DNA from 4 places in the Paraburkholderia sp. BL27I4N3 genome. Region 1 is predicted to be linked to each of the others. Evidence: riboswitches for the same ligand, from Rfam matches in the RefSeq annotation. Region 1 holds a riboswitch; each other region holds the start of a gene.
What was found. A riboswitch is a leader RNA that binds a small molecule or an ion and turns the genes downstream of it on or off. The one in region 1 is predicted to bind cobalamin.
Positions count from the first base shown of each region.

Region 2: another riboswitch for cobalamin. It lies ahead of cobG (precorrin-3B synthase); the one in region 1 lies ahead of B0G71_RS15455 (TonB-dependent receptor domain-containing protein).
Region 3: another riboswitch for cobalamin. It lies ahead of cobA (uroporphyrinogen-III C-methyltransferase); the one in region 1 lies ahead of B0G71_RS15455 (TonB-dependent receptor domain-containing protein).
Region 4: another riboswitch for cobalamin. It lies ahead of B0G71_RS33290 (CbtB-domain containing protein); the one in region 1 lies ahead of B0G71_RS15455 (TonB-dependent receptor domain-containing protein).

Region 1 is NZ_QREJ01000001.1:3,393,004-3,398,682, reverse strand. Features, by position in the region: gene B0G71_RS15480 (SIMPL domain-containing protein) at 1-625, opposite strand, end outside; gene B0G71_RS15475 (EVE domain-containing protein) at 800-1,258, opposite strand; RNA gene ssrS (6S RNA) at 1,366-1,547, opposite strand; gene B0G71_RS15465 (cell division protein ZapA) at 1,681-1,995, opposite strand; gene B0G71_RS15460 (ATPase) at 1,992-2,348, opposite strand; cobalamin riboswitch at 2,557-2,828, shown strand; gene B0G71_RS15455 (TonB-dependent receptor domain-containing protein) at 2,919-4,820, shown strand; gene B0G71_RS15450 (iron ABC transporter permease) at 4,851-5,679, shown strand, end outside.
Region 2 is NZ_QREJ01000001.1:5,506,512-5,512,190, reverse strand. Features, by position in the region: gene B0G71_RS25110 (precorrin-8X methylmutase) at 1-474, opposite strand, end outside; gene cobG (precorrin-3B synthase) at 467-2,092, opposite strand; cobalamin riboswitch at 2,176-2,355, opposite strand; gene cbiE (precorrin-6y C5,15-methyltransferase (decarboxylating) subunit CbiE) at 2,440-3,837, shown strand; gene B0G71_RS25095 (cobalt-precorrin-5B (C(1))-methyltransferase) at 3,837-4,934, shown strand; gene B0G71_RS25090 (cobalt-precorrin-6A reductase) at 4,931-5,659, shown strand.
Region 3 is NZ_QREJ01000001.1:5,180,299-5,185,977, reverse strand. Features, by position in the region: gene B0G71_RS23645 (cobyrinate a,c-diamide synthase) at 1-475, opposite strand, end outside; gene cobO (cob(I)yrinic acid a,c-diamide adenosyltransferase) at 479-1,081, opposite strand; gene B0G71_RS23635 (cobalamin biosynthesis protein) at 1,078-1,551, opposite strand; gene cobA (uroporphyrinogen-III C-methyltransferase) at 1,548-2,324, opposite strand; cobalamin riboswitch at 2,563-2,814, opposite strand; cobalamin riboswitch at 2,883-3,176, shown strand; gene cobW (cobalamin biosynthesis protein CobW) at 3,365-4,456, shown strand; gene cobN (cobaltochelatase subunit CobN) at 4,463-5,679, shown strand, end outside.
Region 4 is NZ_QREJ01000001.1:7,337,167-7,342,845, reverse strand. Features, by position in the region: gene B0G71_RS33295 (CbtA family protein) at 284-1,024, opposite strand; gene B0G71_RS33290 (CbtB-domain containing protein) at 1,036-1,257, opposite strand; cobalamin riboswitch at 1,296-1,438, opposite strand; gene B0G71_RS33285 (histidine phosphatase family protein) at 1,502-2,089, shown strand; gene B0G71_RS33280 (hypothetical protein) at 2,108-2,548, opposite strand; gene B0G71_RS33275 (alpha/beta hydrolase) at 2,648-3,670, opposite strand; gene B0G71_RS33270 (MFS transporter) at 3,690-5,048, opposite strand; gene B0G71_RS33265 (alpha/beta hydrolase) at 5,045-5,679, opposite strand, start outside.

The DNA of each region.
Region 1 (5,679 bases):
TCATCATCATCACCGGACGCGGCATCACGCCGTTGTGGCCGACGTTGACCTCGCGAATCGAATAACCGCTGTAGCCGAACGCCTGCGCGGACGAAGCGGCCTGCTCGCGGAACGACTTGATCGCTTCGCCGGTGAGCTTCTGCTCCGCCGCGCGCTGCGCTTCAGGCGAGAGCGAGAACTGCACATTGCCGACCTGCATGATCGATGCCATCTGACCCGCGAGCTTGGACACCGCGGCGAAGTCGTGCGATTCGAGTACGATCTCCGTGCGGCCGCGCCATGCGGAAATGCGCCCGTCACGGTCGGTGGACGGATAGATCGAGAACGAGCCCGTGCGCGCCGTCACGCCGCTCACACCCTTGGCTCTTTGCAGCGCCGAATCGGCGCGCTGGTTCAGCGTTGACGTGAGCGCCGACGGATCGCTCGCTTCCTGCTCGTAGAACAGCGTGATATCGACGACGTCTTGCGGCACTTCAGCGCTGGCCTGCGCGTTCAACGACAGCACGCCGGCCGGCTGATATTGGCCGGTGCTTTGCGCGCGTGCCATGGCCGGCGTCAGTGCGAGCGCGGCGGGCGCGGCGCAGACGAGGGCGAAAGCGAGTGCACGTGCGGTGTTTTTCGTCATTGTTGGACTCCTTGCTTGAACAGGTTGTGCACGATTGGTGCAACCGCCGCGCCGTGGCATGGCGTTTGCGAGATCGTTAGGCGCTTGTAACCTGAGCTTGGTTCCCGGGTTTGACGTTGCTTTAACGTTTGCGTGCGCACAAATACACGCCACGCATTCATCAGGCATGCACGATCAGGCGAGCCGCTTGGTGATGAATCGCCATTCGGCCTCGGTCACCGGTGTAATCGACAGGCGGTTGCCTTTGGCGAGCACGCGCATGTCCGCGAGTTCGTCGTGCTCGCGTAACGCGGCGAGCGGGATAAGCGGAATCTTCTTCTTGAACACCACATCGACGAGCACCCAGCGGGGCGTTTCCTGCGACGACTTCGCGTCGTAGTAGGGACTCTTCTTGTCGAACTGCGTCGGGTCGGGATACGCAGTGGACGATACCTCCGCAATGCCCGCGATGCCAGGCTCCGGACAGCTCGAGTGATAGAACAGCACACCGTCGCCGACCTGCATCATGTCGCGCATGAAATTGCGCGCCTGATAGTTGCGCACGCCGGTCCACGGCAATGTGCGATGCGGTGCCTTGGCGAGATGGTCGATGCTTGCTTCGTCCGGTTCGGACTTCATTAGCCAGTAGCGCATGAATCGAATTGAACGTTAAGGGGTTGAAGATGCGGAAGAAATCGGCCAACAAAAAACAGCGCCCAAAGAAAAACGGCACCGAACCGAAGTCCGATGCCGTTCTAAATAAGGTCCCCGCCTTAGCCGCTAGGCCGGCATCCTGAACCGGGGGTTCAGAATTGGTCGCAGTTAGCAACACTTCGGGTACATCAGACAGAGTGACGCGCACACCCGTGCTACAAATTTCCGCAACCGTGCACATGGCATTGGTTCAAGGAATATATGACCTTGGCGAACCAGGCAGGGAAGCTAAACCGATGAAGCTGAAAAACGAACTACCGATTGAACTCAAACGTTTGCTGAATCTTGCACACCTTGTGCTCACACATTCCGTTTGAATCCGCCGCCGATCTCAGGACCGGCAGCACGATAACACATGTACCTTATTGCACGCTGTACTGCTCAATCACAGTACCTAGTTGTTCGTTCATTTGATGCATTGTACGCCGGATTTCTTCAGCGGGAAATGCTTCTCCGTGTCTCACGCTCGATTGCAGTCTAAGCAGTTCCGATGCCAGCGACAGCGCAGCCATGACGGCAATGCGATCCGTGCCGCGCACGTTGCTGTTATTGCGGATCTTCGACATTTCGGCGTCGACGCGTGCAACCGCTTCGAGCAGCGCCGCTTCCGTTTCCGGCGAGCAGGCGAGGCGATAGGGCACGCCGAGAATCGATACTTCGATCTGCTTGGTGGTCATGCATTTTCTCCGTGGCGGGTCACGTCGCTCCCGGCTTCGGCAACTTGCTGAGCCGGCTCGAGCAGATCGAGCTGGTTGTCCGGCTCACTGTGCGCGCGCGCACGCGGCAGCTTCTCGAGGATCGCGTTCAGGCGCACTTGTGCGTCGTCGATCTTCGCCGAAAGCGCGTCGCGTTCCGCCTGCAGCGCGTTACGTTCCTCGCGCAGCATTGCAAGTTCCGTGCGCGTGGCTTCGGCGTCGGCGCGCGATTGCGCGAGTTGCTCTTCGAGCGCGAGTCGCGCCTCATTGTGGCGCTGGCTGATCGCGATCAGCTTGCCGATATTTTGTGAAAGTGTTTCGAGTTCGGTGAGCATCTGCTGCGTCCTCTAAAGACATCGCATTTTAGCGCGGAATGTCGCAGGTTCCGACAATTGTCTCGTTTCGAGACGTAACAACATCGCTTTGTGCAGGCTTTTTATCGACCATATGATGAAAAAGTACTCACGCGTCGGACAAGAGCCTGCACTTAACAGAACACATGGCCTGCGATCTCACCATTCTTGACGGACTCCGAGGCCGCTCCTAAACTGCCCGCACTCTGGTGCCCGCGTGCGGCTTTTTTTCAACGGCCCACGCAGTTAAACGGGAAGCAGGGCGCGCGGTTCATCTGGATTCATCTAAACGCGCCAACCTGCGCTGCCCCCGCAACGGTAAGCGACCGCATTCGTCATGCAAGTCGATCCCGCTCGCGAGCTGGAAGTTCAACTCGCGAGTGTGCCACTGCGCGTCTCGCGTGGGAAGGCGGGATCGATGCGTCGCCAGCCCGGATACCGGCCAGAGGGAGAGGCACGTCCCGCGCGAAAATGTTAAATACGCGGGCGCCTCGTTACGCATCGGCCTGCGGGGAAGCGGGCCGCGCACGCTATCCACAGGACGTTCACCCCATGCTGTCCCCCTTCGCCCGCGCGGTGCTGCTCGCCTTTGCGAGCCTGCCGATCGTCGTGCACGCGCAAGACGCGTCTTCATCTTCTGCTTCATCTGCTTCGTCTCCGTCGGCGGATTCTTCGAGTTCGGTGTCCTCTTCGGCGGTGCTGTCGCCCGTGGTGGTGACCGCGGATCGCACGCCGCAAGCGCTCGCCGACACGATCCCGCAGACCTCGCTGTTCGATCAGCAGGATATCGCCGACACCACCGCGACCGATTTGCCGGGCCTCCTGCAACTCGCGCCCGGCGCGCAAATCTCGCGCACAGGTGGCCCCGGTTCGACGACGAGCCTCTTTTTGCGCGGCGCGTCGTCGACGCAATCGCTGCTGCTGATCGACGGCGTGCGCGTCGATTCGGTGAGTCTGGGTGCGTCGCAACTCGCGCAGATCCCACTCGACCAGATCGATCACGTGGAGGTGGTGAACGGCAACGTGTCGGCGTTATACGGCTCGGGCGCGATCGGCGGTGTGGTGCAGGTGTTCACGAAAAGCGGCGGCGATCACCCGCCGCGTTTCAATTTTTCGCTCAGCTACGGCAGCTATCACACGCAGACGCAGCAGGCGGGCGTGAACGGCGCATTGGACAAGGACGGCAACACGACCTTCAGCATTTCGCTCGCGCGTTCGAAGGACGACGGCTTCTCGTCGCTGAATACGAAGGAGGCGCCCAGCGCCAATCCGAACGCGAACGGCTATCTGAACGAGAGTATCTCGGCTTCGCTGCGCCACAAGTTCAACGACAAATGGGACGCCGGCGCCAGCTACTTGCAGTCGAATGGCAACAACAGCTACGACAACGCGTACGGCGTGCCGACCGATCTGAACAACCTGTATAGCAAGGTGCGCCAGGTCTCGGTGTTCGCGAACGGCAAGCTGACCGACTGGTGGACCACGCACTTCATCGTCGCAGAAGGCGACGACCGCAGCGTGTCGAACACCAACGGGGTGTACAACGGCCGCTTCGATACAGACAATCGCCAGTACACATGGCAGAACGATTTCGCGCTGGCCGCGCAGCAGAAACTGCAGGTCGGCTATGAGCATCTCGATCAAAGCCTCGATTCGGACACGTTCGCGGCGCCGGACCGTCATGTGGATTCGGGCTTCGTCGGCTATACGGGACGCTTCGGGCGCAACCAGTTTCAGGCCAACGTGCGGCGCGACCAGTATTCCGATTTCGGCGGAGCGAACAGTTACTATCTCGGCTACGGTTTCGACATCACCGGCCATTGGAAGGTGACCGCAAGCTATTCGGATTCGTTTCGCGCGCCGAGCTTCGACGATCTGTACTATCCGATCAGCGGCAATCCGGCGATCCAGCCGGAGCGCAGCCATTCGATCGAAGCCGCGCTGCAGTACGCATCGAATGCGCTCGGCGTGATGCGCCTTTCCGCATTCCAGACGCGCTATTCGAATCTGATTAACTACGAGCAGGTGACGCCCGGCATCTATCTGGCCGAGAACGTCGGGCATGCGAAGGTGCAGGGCATCGAAGGATCGTGGAGCGGCCATGTCGGCAAGACGGACGTGCGCGCGTCGCTGACGCTGCAAAATCCCGTCGACCTCGACAACGATGCCGACCTCGTGCGGCGCGCCCGGCGCTTCGGGGCGCTGACGGTGAACCGCAGCATCGCCGGGTGGCGGGTGGGCGGCGAGTGGATCGTGAGCGGCCCGAGCAACGACAGCAGCGGCAAGCTGGGCGGCTATGGCGTGGTGAATCTGTCGGCGCGCTACAACATCACGAAAGCATGGTACGTGGCCGCGCAAATCCAGAATCTGTTGGACAAGGACTATGAAACGGCCTACTCGTATAACTCGCCACGGCGTGGTGCGTATCTCACGGTTGGTTGGCAGCAGCAGTAACGCTTGCGCCTCCTCGTTGAGTTCGCGCCGATGAATCGCCACGCGAGTTCGATGCCCGCCACGTTGCGCGTGATGAGCGCGAAGCGCGCGGCCGCGATCTGGCTGGCGCTCGCCCTGATTGCGGCGGCGGTGCTGATGGCGTCGCTCGCGCTCGGCAGCGTATCGCTCGCGCCAATGCGCGTGCTGGCGGCGCTGATGCCGTCGCATGCGCCGTCTGTCGGCGCCGCCGACCTGACTGCGGAAATCGTCCGCACGTTGCGATTGCCGCGCGCGGTAGCCGGCTTTGCCTGCGGCGCGTTGCTCGCGTTGGCCGGCGCCTTGCTGCAGGTGCTGTTGCGTAATCCGCTGGCCGAGCCTTACGTATTGGGCGTATCGGGCGGTGCGGCGAGCTTCGCGCTGGTCGCGATGATCGCCGGTTGCGCATGGTGGATCGTCGACGCAAGCGCATTCGCCGGCGCGTTCGTGTCGATCCTGCTGGTGCTCGGCCTCGCGCGCCGCGAGTTGTGGCGCGGCGAACCGCAGGACACGTCGCCGCGTTTGCTGCTGACCGGCGCGGTGATCGCAGCGGGCTGGGGCGCGCTGATTACTTTGCTGCTCAACCTCGCGCCCGATAACCGCTTGCGCGGCATGCTGTTCTGGCTGACCGGTGACCTCAACGGCGGCGCGATGCCGTGGACGGCGCTCGTCGCGCTCGTCATCGTGCTGGTTGCGATCGTGCCCGCCGCGCCGCGTCTGAATGTGCTGCTGCGTGGCGACGCCGCCGCGCAGGCGTTAGGCGTCGCGGTGATGCCGCTGCGTCTGCGGGTGTATCTGGTGGCCTCGCTCGCGGCGGCCGCGGCGGTGACGACGGCGGGCACCA
Region 2 (5,679 bases), 2.1 Mb from region 1:
GAGAATCAGCGCGGGTTTGGGCGCACCGGCGTCGAGCATATCGAGCAGGTGAAACAGGGCGGTCGGCGCATTGCCGATCACGACCACGCCGCCCGCCAGCTGCGGCCGCCACAATTCGAGCGCCGCCGCCGAACGCGTATTGCCGAGTTCACGTGCGAGCGACGGCACGTCTGGATGCGTCAGCGTGCAGATGACCTCGTTGTTCGCCGGCAGCCGCGCGCGCGTGATGCCTTGCGCGACCATGCCGGCATCGCACAGGATCGGCGCGCCTTGCGCGAGCGCCGCGCGGCCCGCCGCGCCCGCGCCTGCGGAAAATTGCAGATCGTCGATCACATCGACCATGCCGCATGCGTGGATCACGCGCACCGCGAGTTTTTCGAGGTCGGCGGGAATGCGCGACAAGTCGGCCTCCGCGCGGATCGTCGCGAAGGATTGGCGATAGATCTCCTGACCGTCGCGAATGTAATCAAGCATCGGTGTCACTCCGGGCGAGGCGTTCGAGCAGGTCGGCGGCCTCGCCGATCGTCAGTTGGCGCGCGACGCACTGGCCGAAGCCGGGCCGGCCGTCGCGCCGATAAAGGTCGTACAGGCCGGGCGCGGCGGCGAGCAGCGTGAACGGCGCGCAATGCGCGGCGGCGCACGAGCGCGAGCAGCCGCTCAGATGCACGTCCACGCCGGCTGGCAGCCGAGCCGCGAGGCGCAACGCGTCGCTCTTGGTGTCGGCGAGGCCCTTCACGCAGCCGCTCGATCCGGCGCACGCGATCAGGTGCGTAATCGCGTGTGCGGGATCGCAGGCGAGACCGAGGGCGTTCAGGCCGGACAACAAGGTCGGAACGGCGTGCGTGGCGATGTCGGGTAATAGCACGCTTTGCCAGGGTGTCAGGTGAAGCGTGGCGCTACCGTGCTGTTGCGAAAGCGTCGCGAGTCCCGTGAGTGTGTCTGCATCGAGACGTCCTAGCGGTGGCTGACCGCCGACGTGCCACGCTCCGGGCTCGCGTTGGGCGTGGGCGCCGAGGCGAAGGTTGGCGTCGGCTGGTGTAGCGCGATGCCAGTTCGCGAGATTCGCGTTTCGCGTTAGCGGGAAGTCGAGATATTGCTCGGCGTGATGCAGTACCGCGTCGACGGAATGCGGCGCGGTTAGCAGGTGGCGCATGCGTGTGGCGTCGGCGGCGGCGAGGTCGAGGAATGTCAGGAGCAGCGCGCGTACCAGGGCCGGGACTTGTGAAGGCAGGATTGCGGCTAGTGCGCCTGTGTTGTTCACGCCCGGTTTTGCAAGCGCGGTGCTTTGGCGTTGCATAAGCGCGCCGGCATAGGCGCTCACAGGCGGACAACCCGCGAACCCGAACACGAACCGCACGCCGTCCGCCTCTTGCGACGCCGCGAGCCACACATCGTGCGGATGGTCCACTCTCGCGAGCCGTTCGCCGCCGTCCAGCAACAGTGCGAATTTCGGCGACAGCGCCGCGAAACGCGCTTCGCTTTGCAGCATAGCGAGCAACTCGGCGCACAGCGGGCGTGTGTCGAATAGCGCGAACGGATCGCGTCCGGCAGCGGGGCTGATCATGACGTTGCGGACGTCGTCGGCTGCGGCTGCGGCGGAGAGTGCGTGGGCAGTGCCCACTCGCTGCGCTGCTGCGTCCGGGGCTTTCGAGGCCCATTCATTCACTGCGTTCGCGGCTTCGGCATCTGTAGCGCTCTTCGCGTCTGCGTTCACGGCGCTGGCGGCAACTGCATTCACAGCGTTGGCCGCCGCCGTGTTCCCAGGGCCCGCCACGCCGTTCGCCGGCATCGGCCCAAGACCCGCGTCGATCAAAGCCGCGATCAAAGCCGCCTCTTCACCGCGCTTCACGCCACGCACCTGCACATTCGCGCGATTGGTCAACTCGATCACCCCGCCCGCGTGCCGCGCGCTAGCCTCCGCGATCGCCCGAGCCTGCGCCGCGCTCAATTCGCCGCCGGGCGGTTTGATCCGGCAAATCCCGCCGTCGCGCGCGGCAACGATGCGCAGCAGCCCCGGACACGCCGAGGGCCGCAGCGTGGCGGCCGCGTCGGATAAAACGGTGGAGGGCGTTGCTTGATTCAAGACGGACACCGGGTTTAGCGTCGCGCGACGGCCCGAGCATGCCGTGAGGCGGGCATGGCTGCGGCATCGGTACACCCCGCCCGATGTTGGCTGGCACGAACAGTCTCGCCGGCAGGTCTCCTGGCTGGCAGGTCATGGTCCGCCGCGGCCTTCCCGGTCGAACCAGTGGCGTGGAGCGCAGGCGGACTCGCTGCATACAGTTGCGGGGGCAGCCACAGTGGCACTGTGTTCCCTCTTCGGCCCCGAAGGGCACCGGCGGCTGTATTATGCCTTTTTTCGAACAGCACAACGAGGCTGGACGCTTTGATCGGCGTGGCACAGCGCATTATTTGAAGACACAGAATGAGGATGGATGCATGCCCGCGTGGCTGACGGTGGTGGGCATAGGCGACGACGGCTTCGCCGGCTTGGGGCGGCCCGCGCGGCGGGCCTTGCTGGAAGCGTCGGTGGTGTACGGCGGCGAACGTCATCTGGCGATGCTGCCCGCGTGTCTCGCCGCGCGCCGTGCCGCCTGGCCGCGTCCCTTCGATCTCGCACCCTTGCTGGCCGAGCGCGGCGCAGCCGTGTGCGTGCTGGCGAGCGGCGATCCGATGCTGTTCGGCGTCGGCGCGACACTCGCGCGGCAATTGCCGGCAGGAGAATTGCGGGTGCTGCCGGCGCCGTCGTCGTTGTCGCTGGCGGCCGCGCGGCTCGGCTGGCCGTTGCAGGATGTCGCGACGGTGTCGCTGGTGGGGCGGCCGTTGCCCACGCTGAACGCGCATCTGCATGACGGCGCGCGCATGTTCGTGCTCAGCGCGAACGGGCGCACGCCCGCGGCGCTCGCGGCATTGCTGAACGCACGCGGTTACGGGGCGACCCGCATGAGTGTGCTGGAACACCTGGGCGGCGAACTGGAGCGGCGCATCGACGGCCGCGCGGATCAGTGGTCCGCGGGCGAGGTGGCCGCGTTGAACCTGATCGCGCTCGACTGCCGTGCTACCGAAGGCGCGCCGCGTCTGCCGCTGACCTGCGGTTTGCCCGACGATGCGTTTCGTCACGACGGCCAGTTGACCAAGCGGGACGTGCGCGCGATCACGCTCGCGCGCCTCGCGCCGACGCCCGGCGAATTGCTGTGGGATGTGGGCGCGGGCAGCGGCTCGATCGGCATCGAATGGATGCGCGTGCATTCCACCTGTCGCGCGATTGCGATTGAAGGGCACGCGGAACGGCAACGTTTCATCGAACACAATCGCGATGCGTTAGGTGTGCCGGGGCTGCAACTCGTGGCGGGGCGCGCGCCTGAGGCGCTGCAGGGGTTGCCAGTGCCGGATGCCGTGTTCATCGGCGGCGGCGTGACCGTGCCGGGCGTGCTGGAGGCATGCTGGGCAGGTCTGCGCGAAGGCGGGCGGCTGGTCGCCAATGCGGTCACCTTGCAAGGCGAGGCGGTGTTGGCGGCGTGGCGCGAGCGGCATGGCGGGACGTTGACACGGATCGCATTGGCGGACGCGCAACCGCTTGGCGGATTCGATACGTGGCGGCAGGCGTTGCCGATCACGCTGCTGGAGGTGACGAAGCCGGCGAGCGGCGAGGGCGTGAACCTCGTGGGAACCGAAACCGTGATTAACGCGGCGAATGCGGCGGATGCGGCGAATGTGCCGAATGCCAGGCGTGCCGCAAGTGCCGGAAGCGGTATGAGCGCCACGAATGTCGCCAACTCGACGAAAGCGACGAACACGGCCGGCGCCACCCCCACCGACCCATCCCCCGAACCCTGATGCGCGAAGAAACCCCCGAACAACCCGCGCCGCTGCGTAGCGGCTACACGACCGGCAGTTGCGCCACCGCGACGTCGCTGGCGGCGGCGCGTCTGTTGCTCGCGGGTGTCGTCAGCGAAGTGGCGGAGATCGTGTTGCCGAAGGGCCAGCATGTGCCGATGCCGCTGGTGTTCTGCCGCCTGATCGGCAATGGCGATGAAGGCGCGGAAGCCGGCACGATCAAGGACGCCGGCGACGATCCCGACGTCACGCACGGCGCCGTCGTTTTCGCGCGCGTGCGCCTCATCGCCGAAGCGGGCGTGATATTTCGCGCGGGGCCGGGCGTCGGCACGGTGACGCGCGCGGGGCTGACGCTGCCGGTCGGCGAACCCGCCATCAACCCGGTGCCGCGCAGAATGATGACCGAGCATCTGGCCGAACTCGCGGCGGAGCATGCGTACGGCGGCGGCTTCGAAGTGACGATCGGCGTGGAAGGCGGCGAAGCGCTGGCGCTGAAAACGATGAACCCGCGTCTCGGCATTCTCGGCGGGCTGTCGATCCTCGGCACCACCGGCATTGTGCGTCCGTTTTCGTGCTCGGCGTATATCGCGTCGATTCATCAGGGGATCGACGTCGCGCGCGCCAACGGCTATACCCATCTCGCCGCCTGCACCGGCAACGCGAGCGAGGACGCGATGCGCGCGCACTACGGCCTGCCGGATATCGCGCTGATCGAAATGGGCGACTTCGTCGGCGCGGTGCTCAAGCATATGAAGCGCGCGCCGGTCGAGCGCCTGAGCGTGTGCGGCGGCTTCGGCAAGCTCAGCAAGCTGGCGGCGGGTCATCTCGATCTGCATAGCCGCAATTCGAGCATCGACCTCGAGCGGCTCGCGCAATGGGCCGCCGAACAGGGCGCCGACGACGCGCTTCAGGCGGCGATCCGCGCAGCCAACACGAGTCAGCAGGCGGTCGCGTTGGCGCGCGCGCGGCAGGTGCCGCTCGGCGATATCGTCTGCCGGCATGCGCTGGCGGTAGCGCGCGAGATCGTGCCGCCGCAGGTCAACGTCGAAATGTTCGCGATCGATCGCCAGGGTAAGCTGATCGGAGCCGCGCAATGAAAACGAAGCGGATTCTGCTGCTCGGCGGCACAGGCGACGCATTGCGGATCGCGCGGCAACTCGCGCCCGAGCACGTGTATAGTCTCGCCGGCCTCGGCAAGGTGCCTGACGATCTGGCGTGCACGGTGCGAGTCGGCGGCTTTGGCGGCAGCGAAGCTATGACGCGTTACATTGCCGGTGAAGGTATCGATCTCGTGATCGACGCGACGCACCCGTATGCCGCGCAAATCAGCGCGAACGCGGCCGAGGCGAGCCGCGCCGCGCGCGCGCCGTATTGGGCATTGCGCCGCCCGGCGTGGCAACCGCAAGCCGGCGACGATTGGCGCATGGTCGGCGACTGGAGTGAACTCACGGATGCGCTCGCGCCGTTCAGAAAGCCGCTCTTCACGCTCGGCCGCGAACCGCTCGCGCATCTCGACGAGATTCCGCCGCATCAGTTCTGGGTCGTGCGTTGTCTCGAAGCGCACGCCGACACGCCGCGTGCGCGGATCCTCGCGGCGCGCGGTCCATTCACGCTCGAAGGTGAGCGTGCGCTATTCGCCCTGCAAGCCTTCGACGTGGTGGTCAGCAAAAATAGCGGCGGCCAGGCGACTGAAGCAAAACTCGAAGTCGCGCGTGAACGCGGTTTGCCGGTCGTGATGCTGCGCCGACCTGAATTGCCGGTAGCAGAGAGGGAATTCGAAAGCGTTTCCGATCTGCTCGACGCGCTGCAACGCGCAGTCTGAATCGCGCATGCATGCCACGC
Region 3 (5,679 bases), 1.8 Mb from region 1:
CCAGCATCTGCGCATGCCGCGCGGAGCCGACGCGATTGGCGAGCACGCCGTAAAACGGCACCTGTGGCCGGAATTGCGCGAGACCGAAGGCGACCGCGCCGAAGGTCTGCGCCATCGCCTTCGCCGAAATCACCGCGAGCACCGGCACGCCGAAGACGGTGGCGAGATCGGCGCTGCTCGGCGTGCCGTCGAACAGACCCATCACGCCTTCGATCAGGATCAGGTCGGCTTCGGCGGCGGCTTGCGCGAGCAGCGTGCGGCAGGCGGTTTCGCCTACCATCCACAGATCGAGCGAGAGGACCGGCGCGCCGCTCGCGCGCGCCAGAATCATCGGATCGAGAAAGTCCGGTCCGGTCTTGAAGACGCGCACGCGTCGCCCCAGCCGCCGATGGTAGCGCGCGAGACCCGCGGTGATCGTGGTCTTCCCTTGACCCGAAGCAGGCGCGCTGATGAACAGGGCGGGGCACGCGGCCATCGCTCAGAACTCCACGCCGCGCTGCGCTTTCACGCCTTGCTCGCGATACGGATGCTTGACGATGCGCATTTCGGTGACGAGGTCGGCGGCTTCGATCAATGCGTCCGGCGCGTGACGGCCGGTGACCACCACATGCAGCATCGGCGCGCGGGCGGCGATTACCGACAGGACTTCATCGAGCGGCAGGTATTCGTACTTGAGCACCGTGTTCAGTTCGTCGAGGATCACCATCTGGTACTCGCCGCTTTCGATCATGCGGCGCGCTTCATCCCAGCCTTTGCGCGCGGTCGCGATATCGGCGTCGCGGTTCTGCGTGTTCCAGGTGTAGCCGTCGCCCATCGTGACGAAATCGCAGTTGGCGATCGCGCCGAGAAAGTCGCGCTCAGACGTGTGCAACGCGCCCTTGATGAACTGCACCACGCCGAGACGCATGCCGTGGCCCAGCACGCGCACGGCCATGCCGAATGCGGCAGTAGTTTTGCCTTTGCCCGTGCCGGTGTTGACGATCAGCAGGCCTTTTTCGACGGTGGCGTTGGCCTGTTTTTTCTCGTGGCCTTCGCGGCGGCGCTCGGTCATGCGTTGATGTGATTCGGGGTCGGTCTTCATGGCAGGTCCTGTTGCTGTGTGTCGTTGTCTGGGTGTTCGGCGCGAGCGGCGTGAGCGGTGGTTGAGGCAATCGCCACGGTGACGCCGGCATAAACGGTTTTGCGCACGAGGAGCGTGGCACGAGGCGCATGGCCTATGACAGATTCACCGAGCCCGGCTGTGGCGTCGGCCGCCGCGCCAAGCAGCGCGCACGGCTCGCAGACGCCGTCCACGCCGAGATGCTCGCGCACTGCCGCCGAAGCCACCGCGACAGGCATCGCCGCGATCTGTTCAAGGCTGAAGAACGTCAGCGGCAGCGCATGACGTGCGCAGAATTCGAGGAGGCCCGCTTCGCGGGCTTTGATGTCGAGCGAGGCGACGGTACGGATTTCGTCGAACGAATGCGTGCCGAGCGCGGCGCGCACCGCAGCTTCGATCTGCTCGGCCGAGCTATGCAAACGGCAACCGATGCCGACGCTCAGCGTTTTCATCGCGTATCCGTTCCGTCCGCTGGCGGCGTTGCAGCGCGTTCCGCATGAGCCGCCTCACGCGCCAACGCGAGCGACGCCACGCCGCCGATCACCACGATTGCCGGCGACCCGAGACCAGCACGCGCGACGATGTCGGCAAATTCACCAAGCCGCGCCAGCGCGTGGCGTTGCTCGGGACGGGTGGCCGATTCGATCGCCGCGCACGGCGTATCGGCGCTCATGCCAGCCGCGAGCAGCGCGCCGACGATATCGTTGAGCCGCCGCATGCCCATGTAGATCACGAGCGTCATGCGCGTGGCCACGAGTGCGGCCCAGTCGGGCTCGCCGCTGCCCGCGCCGTGCCCGGTGACGAACACGACGCCCTGCGCATGATCGCGATGCGTGACCGGAATCCCGATCGCCGCGGGCGCCGCGATTCCCGCCGTGATGCCGTTGACGACTTCCACCTCGATACCGGCCGCGTGCAGCGCCTGCTGTTCTTCGCCGCCCCGGCCGAACACGAACGGATCGCCACCTTTCAAACGCGCGACGCTGCGCCCGGCCCGCACATGTTCGAGCATCTGCGCGACGATGCCTTCCTGCGGTGTCGACGGATGACCGCCGCGTTTACCCACGTAGACGACCAGCGCGTCAGCGCGCGCGAATTGCAGCACTTCAGGATTCACCAGATCGTCGACCAGCACCACGTCGGCTTGCGCCAATGCACGGGTGGCCTTGATGGTCATGAGTTCGACGTCGCCGGGGCCGGCGCCGATCAGCCAGGCGCGGGTCATCGCGGCGTGCACGGCGGGCGCCATGTCGTGACAAGCGGGAAAGGGTAAAGCGCGAAGGGTCGCCAGACGGCGGACGTTGGGGTCATGCAGTGCTACGGATTCAGGCATGGCGCAATGCGTGGTTCGTAGCGAGTTTCACACGAAACTCGCCTACGCGGACACTCTGCGTCGTGCTTTAGCGCCTTCGCATCCGTCCCTCGCGGATTCCGGCGTCCGGCGGCGGGATGTTGCCCTGAGGTTCGCCGCCTCCGCGTCTGGCCGGTATCCGGGCTGGCGGCCTCACGCGCTTTGCCTTCCCGTCCGCATTCGCTGGAAATTGCCGGACAGTGGCTTAAAAAAACGCATGCGCGGCGCAAGTCGATTAAACATCGCGCCGCAGGTCGCTTACCGTTGCGGGGACAGCACAGGTTAAGCGCAGGGCGCGCTGCCTGTTTCCCGTTTAACTGCACACGCGAATGCATGTGCGGGCACCAAACGCGCGCATACGATAGCACATGGCGCCCCGTCCGATAAGCGCTTGCGGCCTGGGGTTTCCTTGACGGCACCGAGCGGCGGGCCTACACTCGCACGCACTTTGGTGCTCGTGTGCGCGCTCGTGCGCATGCAGTTAAACGGGAAACAGGGTGCCCACCTGCCATGGATCGGGCCAACCTGTGCTGCCCCCGCAACGGTAAGCGAAATGTGGTGCTAACTGCCGTGTCAAACGCAGTCGGTTAGCGCCGCGGAGCCGGCTTCGATGTCCACGCGCAAGGCCGCGTCGGCATATCACCACTGGGCGAGAAATCACTCGTCCGGGAAGGGGAAGCGGCGCTTTCGCCAGCCCGGATACCGGCCAGATAACGAAGGACGAACGCCGCGGGGATGCGGCGCTACGTTCATGACTCATTCCCGCTTTCTGTTTTTCTGTTGTCGCGGCAACGCCGACTTTCGTCCCCGTGTTTTGTTATGGTCGTGGCTGGCCGGGCGTCTGCTCCGTTTGCCTCGGCATACGCTGAAAAACACGCCGGCGTGCACGTGCAACTCTACGGATGGACCTCACGATGCAAACTCAAATGCGCAAGATCCCCGTCACCATCGTCACGGGCTTTCTCGGCAGCGGCAAGACTACGCTGCTGCGGCATATTCTTCAGCATGCGGGCGGCAAGCGCATCGCGGTGATCGTCAACGAATTCGGCGAACTCGGTATCGACGGGGAAATCCTCAAGGGTTGCGGCATCGGTTGCGATGAAAACGGCGTCGAAACCGAAGGCCAACTGTATGAACTGGCAAACGGCTGCTTGTGCTGCACCGTGCAGGAAGAGTTTTTCCCGGTGATGGAAAAGCTCGTGGAGCGCCGCGAGCAGATCGACCACGTGCTGATCGAGACGTCGGGTCTGGCGTTGCCGAAGCCCTTGGTGCAGGCGTTCAACTGGCCGCAGATAAAGAACAGCTTCACCGTGGATGCCGTGGTCACCGTGGTTGACGGCCCGGCTGCGGCAAGCGGCCAGTTTGCGGATAATCCGGTCGCCGTGGATGCGCAGCGCAAGGCCGATCCGAATCTCGATCACGAGTCGCCGCTGCACGAGCTGTTCGAAGACCAGTTGTCCGCGGCCGATCTGGTGATTCTGAACAAAACGGACTTGCTCGACGACGCGCAGCAAAGCGCGGTCGAAGTTTCGATCCGCGAAGAAATTCCGCCGCAAGTGAAGATCGTTCGCGCACACATGGGCCAACTCGATCTGCATACCTTGCTGGGCCTCGAAGCGGCGTCGGAAGACACGATCCACTTGCGCCACGATCACCATGGCTCCGCCGACGACGCCGACCACCATCATGACGAGTTCGACTCCGTGGTCGTGCAGGCGAATGCGTCGTCGCGCGAGGCGGTGATCGCCGCGTTGCAACAACTTGTCGAAACCAACACGATCTATCGCGTCAAAGGCTTCGCGGCGCTGCCGGGCGCGGCGATGCGTCTGGTGATTCAAGGCGTTGGGCGCCGCTTCGACAGCTATTTCGATCGACGCTGGCAGGCCGGCGAAGGCGGCCCGAGCCGCTTCGTGCTGATTGGTGAAGACCTCGATCAGCCGGCGTTGCAACGTGCGTTCGACGTGGCGCTGGGCATGCCGTCGAGCGTCGAAGCGCAGCAGGCGTAAGCGCATATGCATCTGCTGCGCACCACGCCGGGCGGTTTCGTCGACGACACGCAAGGCGTGATCCGGATCGATCAGCAGCCCGCGGATATCGTGGTGCTCAGCTCCGCCGACACCACGCTGTCGCTGCTGGCGAGCGTTTTTCCGCGGCTGGGTGAAGGCTTCCCGAGCGTGCGGCTCGCGAACGTCACGTATTTGCGGCAACCGGCGTCGGTGGATTTTTATCTCGAAGACGTCTTGCAGCATGCGCGCGTGGTGGTGGTCGATCATCTGGGCGGCGAAGCGTATTGGCCTTACGGCATCGAGCAGGTGGTGGCGCTCGCCGAGCGCAAGCAGCAGACGCTCGCGATGTTCTCCGGCGATCTGCAGGAGGATCCGAACCTGCTCGCGCGCAGCACGGCAAGCGCGGATCTGTGCCATCAACTGTGGCGCTATCTGCGTGAAGGCGGCCCGCAAAATGCCGAGGCGTTCCTGCGCTGTATCGCCCACCGCGCCTTCGGCTGGGGACGCGAACCTGCGCCGCCGCGCGCGTTGCCCGCGGCCACGCTCTACCATCCCGAACGCGATACGCCGACCATGGCCGACTGGCAGGCGCGCTGGAAACAGGGAGCACCGGTTGCGGCGATCCTGTTCTACAAGGCGCATCTGCAGGCTGCCAACACGGCGGTGTTCGACGCGCTGATCGACGCACTCGAATCGCAAGGTCTGAATCCGCTGCCGATCGCGATTACCTCGCTGAAAGATGCGATGAGCCGCGACGTCGTGCAATCGCTGTGCGCGCAGCACGAGGTGGCGCTGGTGCTGAATACGACCGCATTCGCCGCGTCCGCGATCGACGACCCCGAGCCGCTCGCGCTCGCCGGTGATGCCCCGGTGCTCCAGGTGATCCTGAGCGGCGGCAATCGCGACGATTGGGTCAAGGACAATCAGGGCCTCAATTCGCGCGATATCGCCATGCATATCGCGCTGCCGGAAGTGGACGGCCGCATCATCACGCGCGCGATCAGTTTCAAGGGACTCGCGTACCGCTGTGCGCATACTCAGGTCGACGTGGTGCGTTATCAGGCGGACCTTGAACGCGTGGGTTTTCTCGCCGAACTGAGCCGGCGCTGGTGCCGTCTGCGTTCACTCGATAACGCGGACAAGAAACTCGCGCTGATCCTCGCCAACTATCCGATGAGCGAAGGGCGCATCGGCAATGGCGTGGGACTCGATACACCGGCATC
Region 4 (5,679 bases), 3.9 Mb from region 1:
CACGCAAAACACCTGCCGTGTCCCAATGATGCGGACAACCGGAGGCCGTGTGCCAGCAACCAGGTTGTTAAATTCGAACGGAACAGATGTTTGTAGCTCTTGAGCGTCGCGGGCGAATTTATCCACAGAAATTGTTCGCAAGCCTGTGGATAACCACCCCACAACCGCCCCAACTCCTTGACGCAGAACCCATCTTGACCACTGCGCGCAAACTGCGGAGAGCGAAGCACGGCAAGCAAACCGCCGAGCGCAACCGCCGAAGCGGCCGCACTCGTCATGCCAATCAAGCCGACTTCACCGCCGACCGCCCCGCCACCCGCATCAACGCAATCCGCTCGACCAGTGCGCCAAACAGCAGCCCGATCGTCGCCCACATAATCGCCTGCATGCCGAGCGCCGCGACGCGGAATTTCCACAGCAGCACCGCCGGGAAAGCCTCCGGCACTTCGTTGATCGCGGGCATCGACAACTGCACCGCCGCGATGATCACGATGAACACCACCGCCCCCACGATCGAGCCGTTCCACGCGCCAAGTTTCATCGCCGCACGGCGCCGCACCTTGAGCGAGAAGACCATCGCCGCCAGCGAGATCGCAATCATCAGGAAGAACAGCCCCGTGCGCGTCCCGATCGTCTCAGGGTCGCCGACCGAGGGCGGGTTCGCCGGATACTTCAGATTCGGCACGATCGCGAGCGCAATGAACGCGCCAAGCGCAAGCCATGCGGACAACGCGCGCGGGCTCAACGCGCCCACTCGGCCATAAGCGTAAGCGAAGACCAGCGAGAACAAGCCGCCGAATGCCGCGCCGTAAGTCAGCACGCCAGTCAACAAGCCGATACCCCGCTGCGTGTCGCGGCTCACCATCTCAGGCTCGGGCGCCTCGCCTTTCGCGGCGTCGGCCTTTTCTTCGAATGAAATCGCCTGATTGACCTGCGGCTCGCCCACTACCCGGGCGAATCCGAACGTGAGGAGTCCCGCGACGATGCCAGCAAGCATCCCGCGTACCAACAATTTACCCACCATGGTCGACTCCGTTAGTGGCAGGGAAAGCCGAGCAGATGGCGGCCGTCGTGCACGAACTCATGCACGTACATGCCCGGCACCAGCGAGGTGGCACCCTGTTCCGCACCCACGAAGTAAAGCGCGAGCAGCAACAGCAAACCGCCGAACACGACCCAGGGCAGCAACTCGCGCAGCGGAATCGGCGTGGGTTGAGCAACAGGCTGATTGGCGGGATCGAAAACAGCTTCGGTCATGATGGACATCTCCTGGGGTAACGCGCCCCGATAGTCATTGCAGAGGATTGGTGCGAAGCTCAGGTCTGGCTTTCGGCTTGTGCTGCCGATTACAGTGGCGCGACCGCGCCGGGCTCTCACCGGCTTCCGCGCTTCGCAGTCCCGCTATTCTACGCGCTAAACTTCGGCACCCGGCAACGCAAAACACACGTTTCATGCCGCCGGCGTTGGGCTTCGGGACGTGGCTTGATAGGACATGAACGGAATGGACACAAGGCTGTTACTGGTCAGCCACGCATCGACCGCGGCCCAGCGCGCAGGCCGTTTTCCCGCCGACGATTCACTCGACGCCCGCGGCCTCGCAGAAGCCGAAGCCCACGCCGCAGGCTTGCGCCTGGCGGTCGCGGAAGACGCGCCGGCTTTCGTCAGCCCGGCCGCCTGCGCGCGCGAAACGGCGACGGCGCTGGGCCTCACGGCGTCGGTCGACGCCGGCCTGGCGGATCTGAACTACGGCGCATGGCAAGGACGGCGGCTCGCCGACCTCGCCGCCGAAGCGCCGCAAGACGTCGCCGCATGGACGCGCGATCCGGACGCCGCGCCTCACGGCGGCGAGTCGTTCAGTCAACTCGTGAAACGGGTACGAGAATGGCTCGAAACGTTGTTAGACGGCGGGACGGATCGTGCATCGAGCAACGTGATCGCCATCACCCACGCGCCCGTGCTGCGGGCAGCGATCGTGTATGCGCTCGGAGCATCGCCCGTCGTATTTCCGCGTATTGAAATCGCACCGCTTTCGATCATCGAGTTGCGGCGATCATCGCGTGGCTGGACATGGTGGCCGGCGACACACTAGCCGCTCTCGCCGGGCGGCTTATTTACCCGACACCACCAGACGCAGCTTGTTCGACCCGGTCGGCGTCAGTGTGATATCGGTCCGCTTACCCTTCGCGCCCAGATAAAAGTGCTGACGTCCCGGCGAATTCTGATCGTGCGTCGCGTCGGGCAGACACGATGCGACGTCCGCCGCGACAGCTTGCAGCGCGTCGGCATTCGATCCGGCGTCGTGATGCGGCGTCCACGTGCATTGATAGGCACCGTGACTCGCCGAACATTGCGCGTCGTCGCCGTAAGGTTGCGCGACGCCCTTGCCGTCGTCCGACGTCAATGACGCGAGCCCGCCAGGGGCCGCCGCGACGATCCGCTTCAGGGATGTGCAAGGGCTAGGCGCATCGTCGGCATACGCACCGCCGGTCAGCAAAACACCCAGCGACGCAGCGGCGAGCGCGGTGGCAAGCAATCGGGTTCTGTTCATGTCGACGCGGTCCTTGAAGTCACTCGCAGGTACCAGCGCGGTAGCACGCTTCATGCCCATGAACGCGGATTACTCAAGACCGCGCTTCAGTCACCGTCATTACAATCCAGTACCGAACAAAGCCGCCAGCCCCTGCGCCGACCCGAAAATCCCCTTGGCATCGTGCCCGACACCATCGATCACAAACGTCCGATGCTTCGCCAATCCTTCGGGATGCCGCAACGCCATATAGCGCGCATAAGCCAGCCCGCGCCCGAGCCGGTGTTCACCCTGCGCCAGCGCGGCGCACGAACGGTCGAGAGCCGGATGCCGTGGATCGCAATCCGCGCCGCCGAGCAGCACGGTCACGTCACGTTGCGCGTAACGCGCTTCGAGCGTGGCCGCTGAAGCCGCGTCACGAGAGTAAGCGGGCAAATCCTCGAGCCCATACTTCCAGCGATTGAACGACGGACACCTCGCCTGATCGAACGCCGCAAACTCGCCGGACACAGCGGACGCAACCGACCCAATCGGCCGCATTGCATCGAAGTACACATACGACGAAGGATTCGCGACCACATAGCGCAGCGCGATACCGCGCGCCGCGAGGGACGCCTCGTCTCGCGCTACTACCGCGTAGCGCTGCACGACCTGCGCGCCGCCCGAGTGTCCCGCGATCACCACCTCGGCGAGCGATGCGAACTGCTCGCGCGACGCCAGCGTGTCCACAATCGCGTCCAGCACATCGAACGAACTGATCGGCGCGGGACCTTCGGCGTTCTCGCCGGCCATCCAGCTCGTCCAGTCCCAATGCAAAGTGGACGGCGGCAGCTCATGCGCGTCGACATCCGCAGTCGCGAGAAACTGCGGCACGATCAGCAGCGTATCGGCCGCGCTGCCGCCGGCAAGCGCGCACGAACGCTGCGCGAGTTCGAAATACGTGTCGCCGTTGCGCAGGCGGCCATGAATCAGAATCACGGCGCGTTGGACATCGCGCGTCGGCGCGAGCCAGTCGCCGTTGGAAAACACCGGCACGGTGCCGCTGCCGGCTCGCGTCGTGACGCTCAGATGCCGGCTCGCCACGACCGCGACCGGATGTTCATTCGGCGCGCGTTCGTCGTCTGTGATGAAAGGCTGGGTCATGCAATAGGCTCGTGGTCGATCAATGAGTGGCGGGTCTAGCCGCCGCGCCGCTCGACATGCGTCCGGCGCGCGTGAAGTACACCATCGCGAGCGACACGAAGCCGGCAAAAATCAGGTAAAACGCGGGCGTGAGGCTGCTGCCGGTCACGCGCGTCAAGCCGGTGATGGTGAGCGGCGCCATGCCGCCGAACAGCGTCACCGCAATGTTGTACGACAGCGCCACGCCCGCCGAACGGCTGCGCACGGGGAACAAGGTCGCGAGCATGCCGGGATGCGCGCCGGACATCGCGGCGAGGAACAGCGTCGCGATCATCTGCGCGATGAACAGGTGCCCCGGCGTCGGATTCGTCACGACGAAGTGATAAAGCGGATACACGCAGACCATCCACGCGATCACGATGGGATAGAACAGCCGGTATGCGCCATAACGATCGGCGAGCTTGCCGGACAGCGGAAACAGAAACAGATTCAGCACACCGGACACGAACGCGCCGAGCAACGCGGTGGACAACGGCAAATGCAATTGCCGTTCGACATACACCGAGAGATAGGAATGCCAAACATAATTTGTCGCCGCGCCGACGATAATCACACCCATCGCGCAAATCGCCGCGTCGCCGTTGTCGCGGAAGAACTGGCGGATCGTGACGCGCAGCGGTTTTTCCTTGTGCTCGAGCAGGCGCTCGAACTCCGGCGACTCGGCCACGCGATGCCGGATATAGAAGCCGAACGGCCCCGCCAGCGCGCCGAACAGAAACGGCAAACGCCAGCCCCACGCCACCAGTTGCTCATGCGTGAGCTGCGTGGTCAGCAGATAGCCGACGCCGGACGACAGCAGCAACGCGAACGCCTGGGCCGACATGTTGAAGCTGCCGTAGAACATCTTCTTGTGCGAGGGCGCGTACTCGACCAGCATCGCGGAAGCCGTCGCGAACTGTCCGCCCACGGATAGCCCCTGCAATAAGCGCGCAAGGACCACCAACAGCGGCGCAGCGATGCCGATGCTCGCATAGCCCGGCGTGAGACCCATCAGCAATGTACTGGCCGCCATCGAAATGATCAGCAGCGAGAGCGCCTTGCGTCGTCCCGCGCGGTCCGAGTAGATGCCGAGCAGAATGCCGCCGATCGGTCGCACGATAAAACCGACGGCAAACGTCGCAAGCGTCAGCATGATCGACACGAAGCCGCTGCCGCCGGGAAAGAACACTTGCGCGATGATCTTCGCGAAGTAGCCGTAGATCAGAAAGTCGAACCACTCGAGTCCATTGCCGAGCACGGAGGCGAAGATCGCGCGACGCACCATCGACGGACTCAAGCTGTTCGGTGCATCGGCTCCAGCCGCGACACCGTCGCGCTGATTGAAGGTCGCTTCGCTCATTGCCCGCATCCCGAAGTGTCGAACATTGCTGACAGCGCGCATACCGACGTCAACATGCGCGCACCGTCGTGCCCCACGCCCGGCACGATATGAAAGTGCTGCTTCAGGCCGTCTGGATGACGCGACTGGATATACCGGTAGTACGCTTCTGCGCGCGCCACGCGTTGCGGCCCTTGCGCTTCGGCAGCACAGGTTCTGTCGAGCGCGCTCTGCTGCGGATCGTCATCAGCGCCGCCGACGAGGTAGTCGACCCGGCGCGACGCATAGATCGCTTCGAGTTGCGCGGGCGTGCGGTCGTCGAGATACGGCGGCCGGTTGTCCATGCCGTATTTCCATTGATTGAAGTCGGGACATTGCGCGGCATCGAACGGCGCGGCAATGCCTTGCGCGTCAGGCCGTTGCGCGTCGAAATACGCATACGTGGACGGGCTCGCCACCACGTAGCGCACGTCGATGCCTTCGCCGGTCAACGCGGCGATATTACGCGCCGCGACGGCGTAGCGCTGCACGACCTGGCCGCCGCCCGAATGCCCGGCGAACACCACATGCCGCAGATTGGGAAACAGCTTGCGGTCGGCGAGCCGCGCGACGATCGCATCGAGCACCTCGTACGAACTGATCGGCAGCGGCG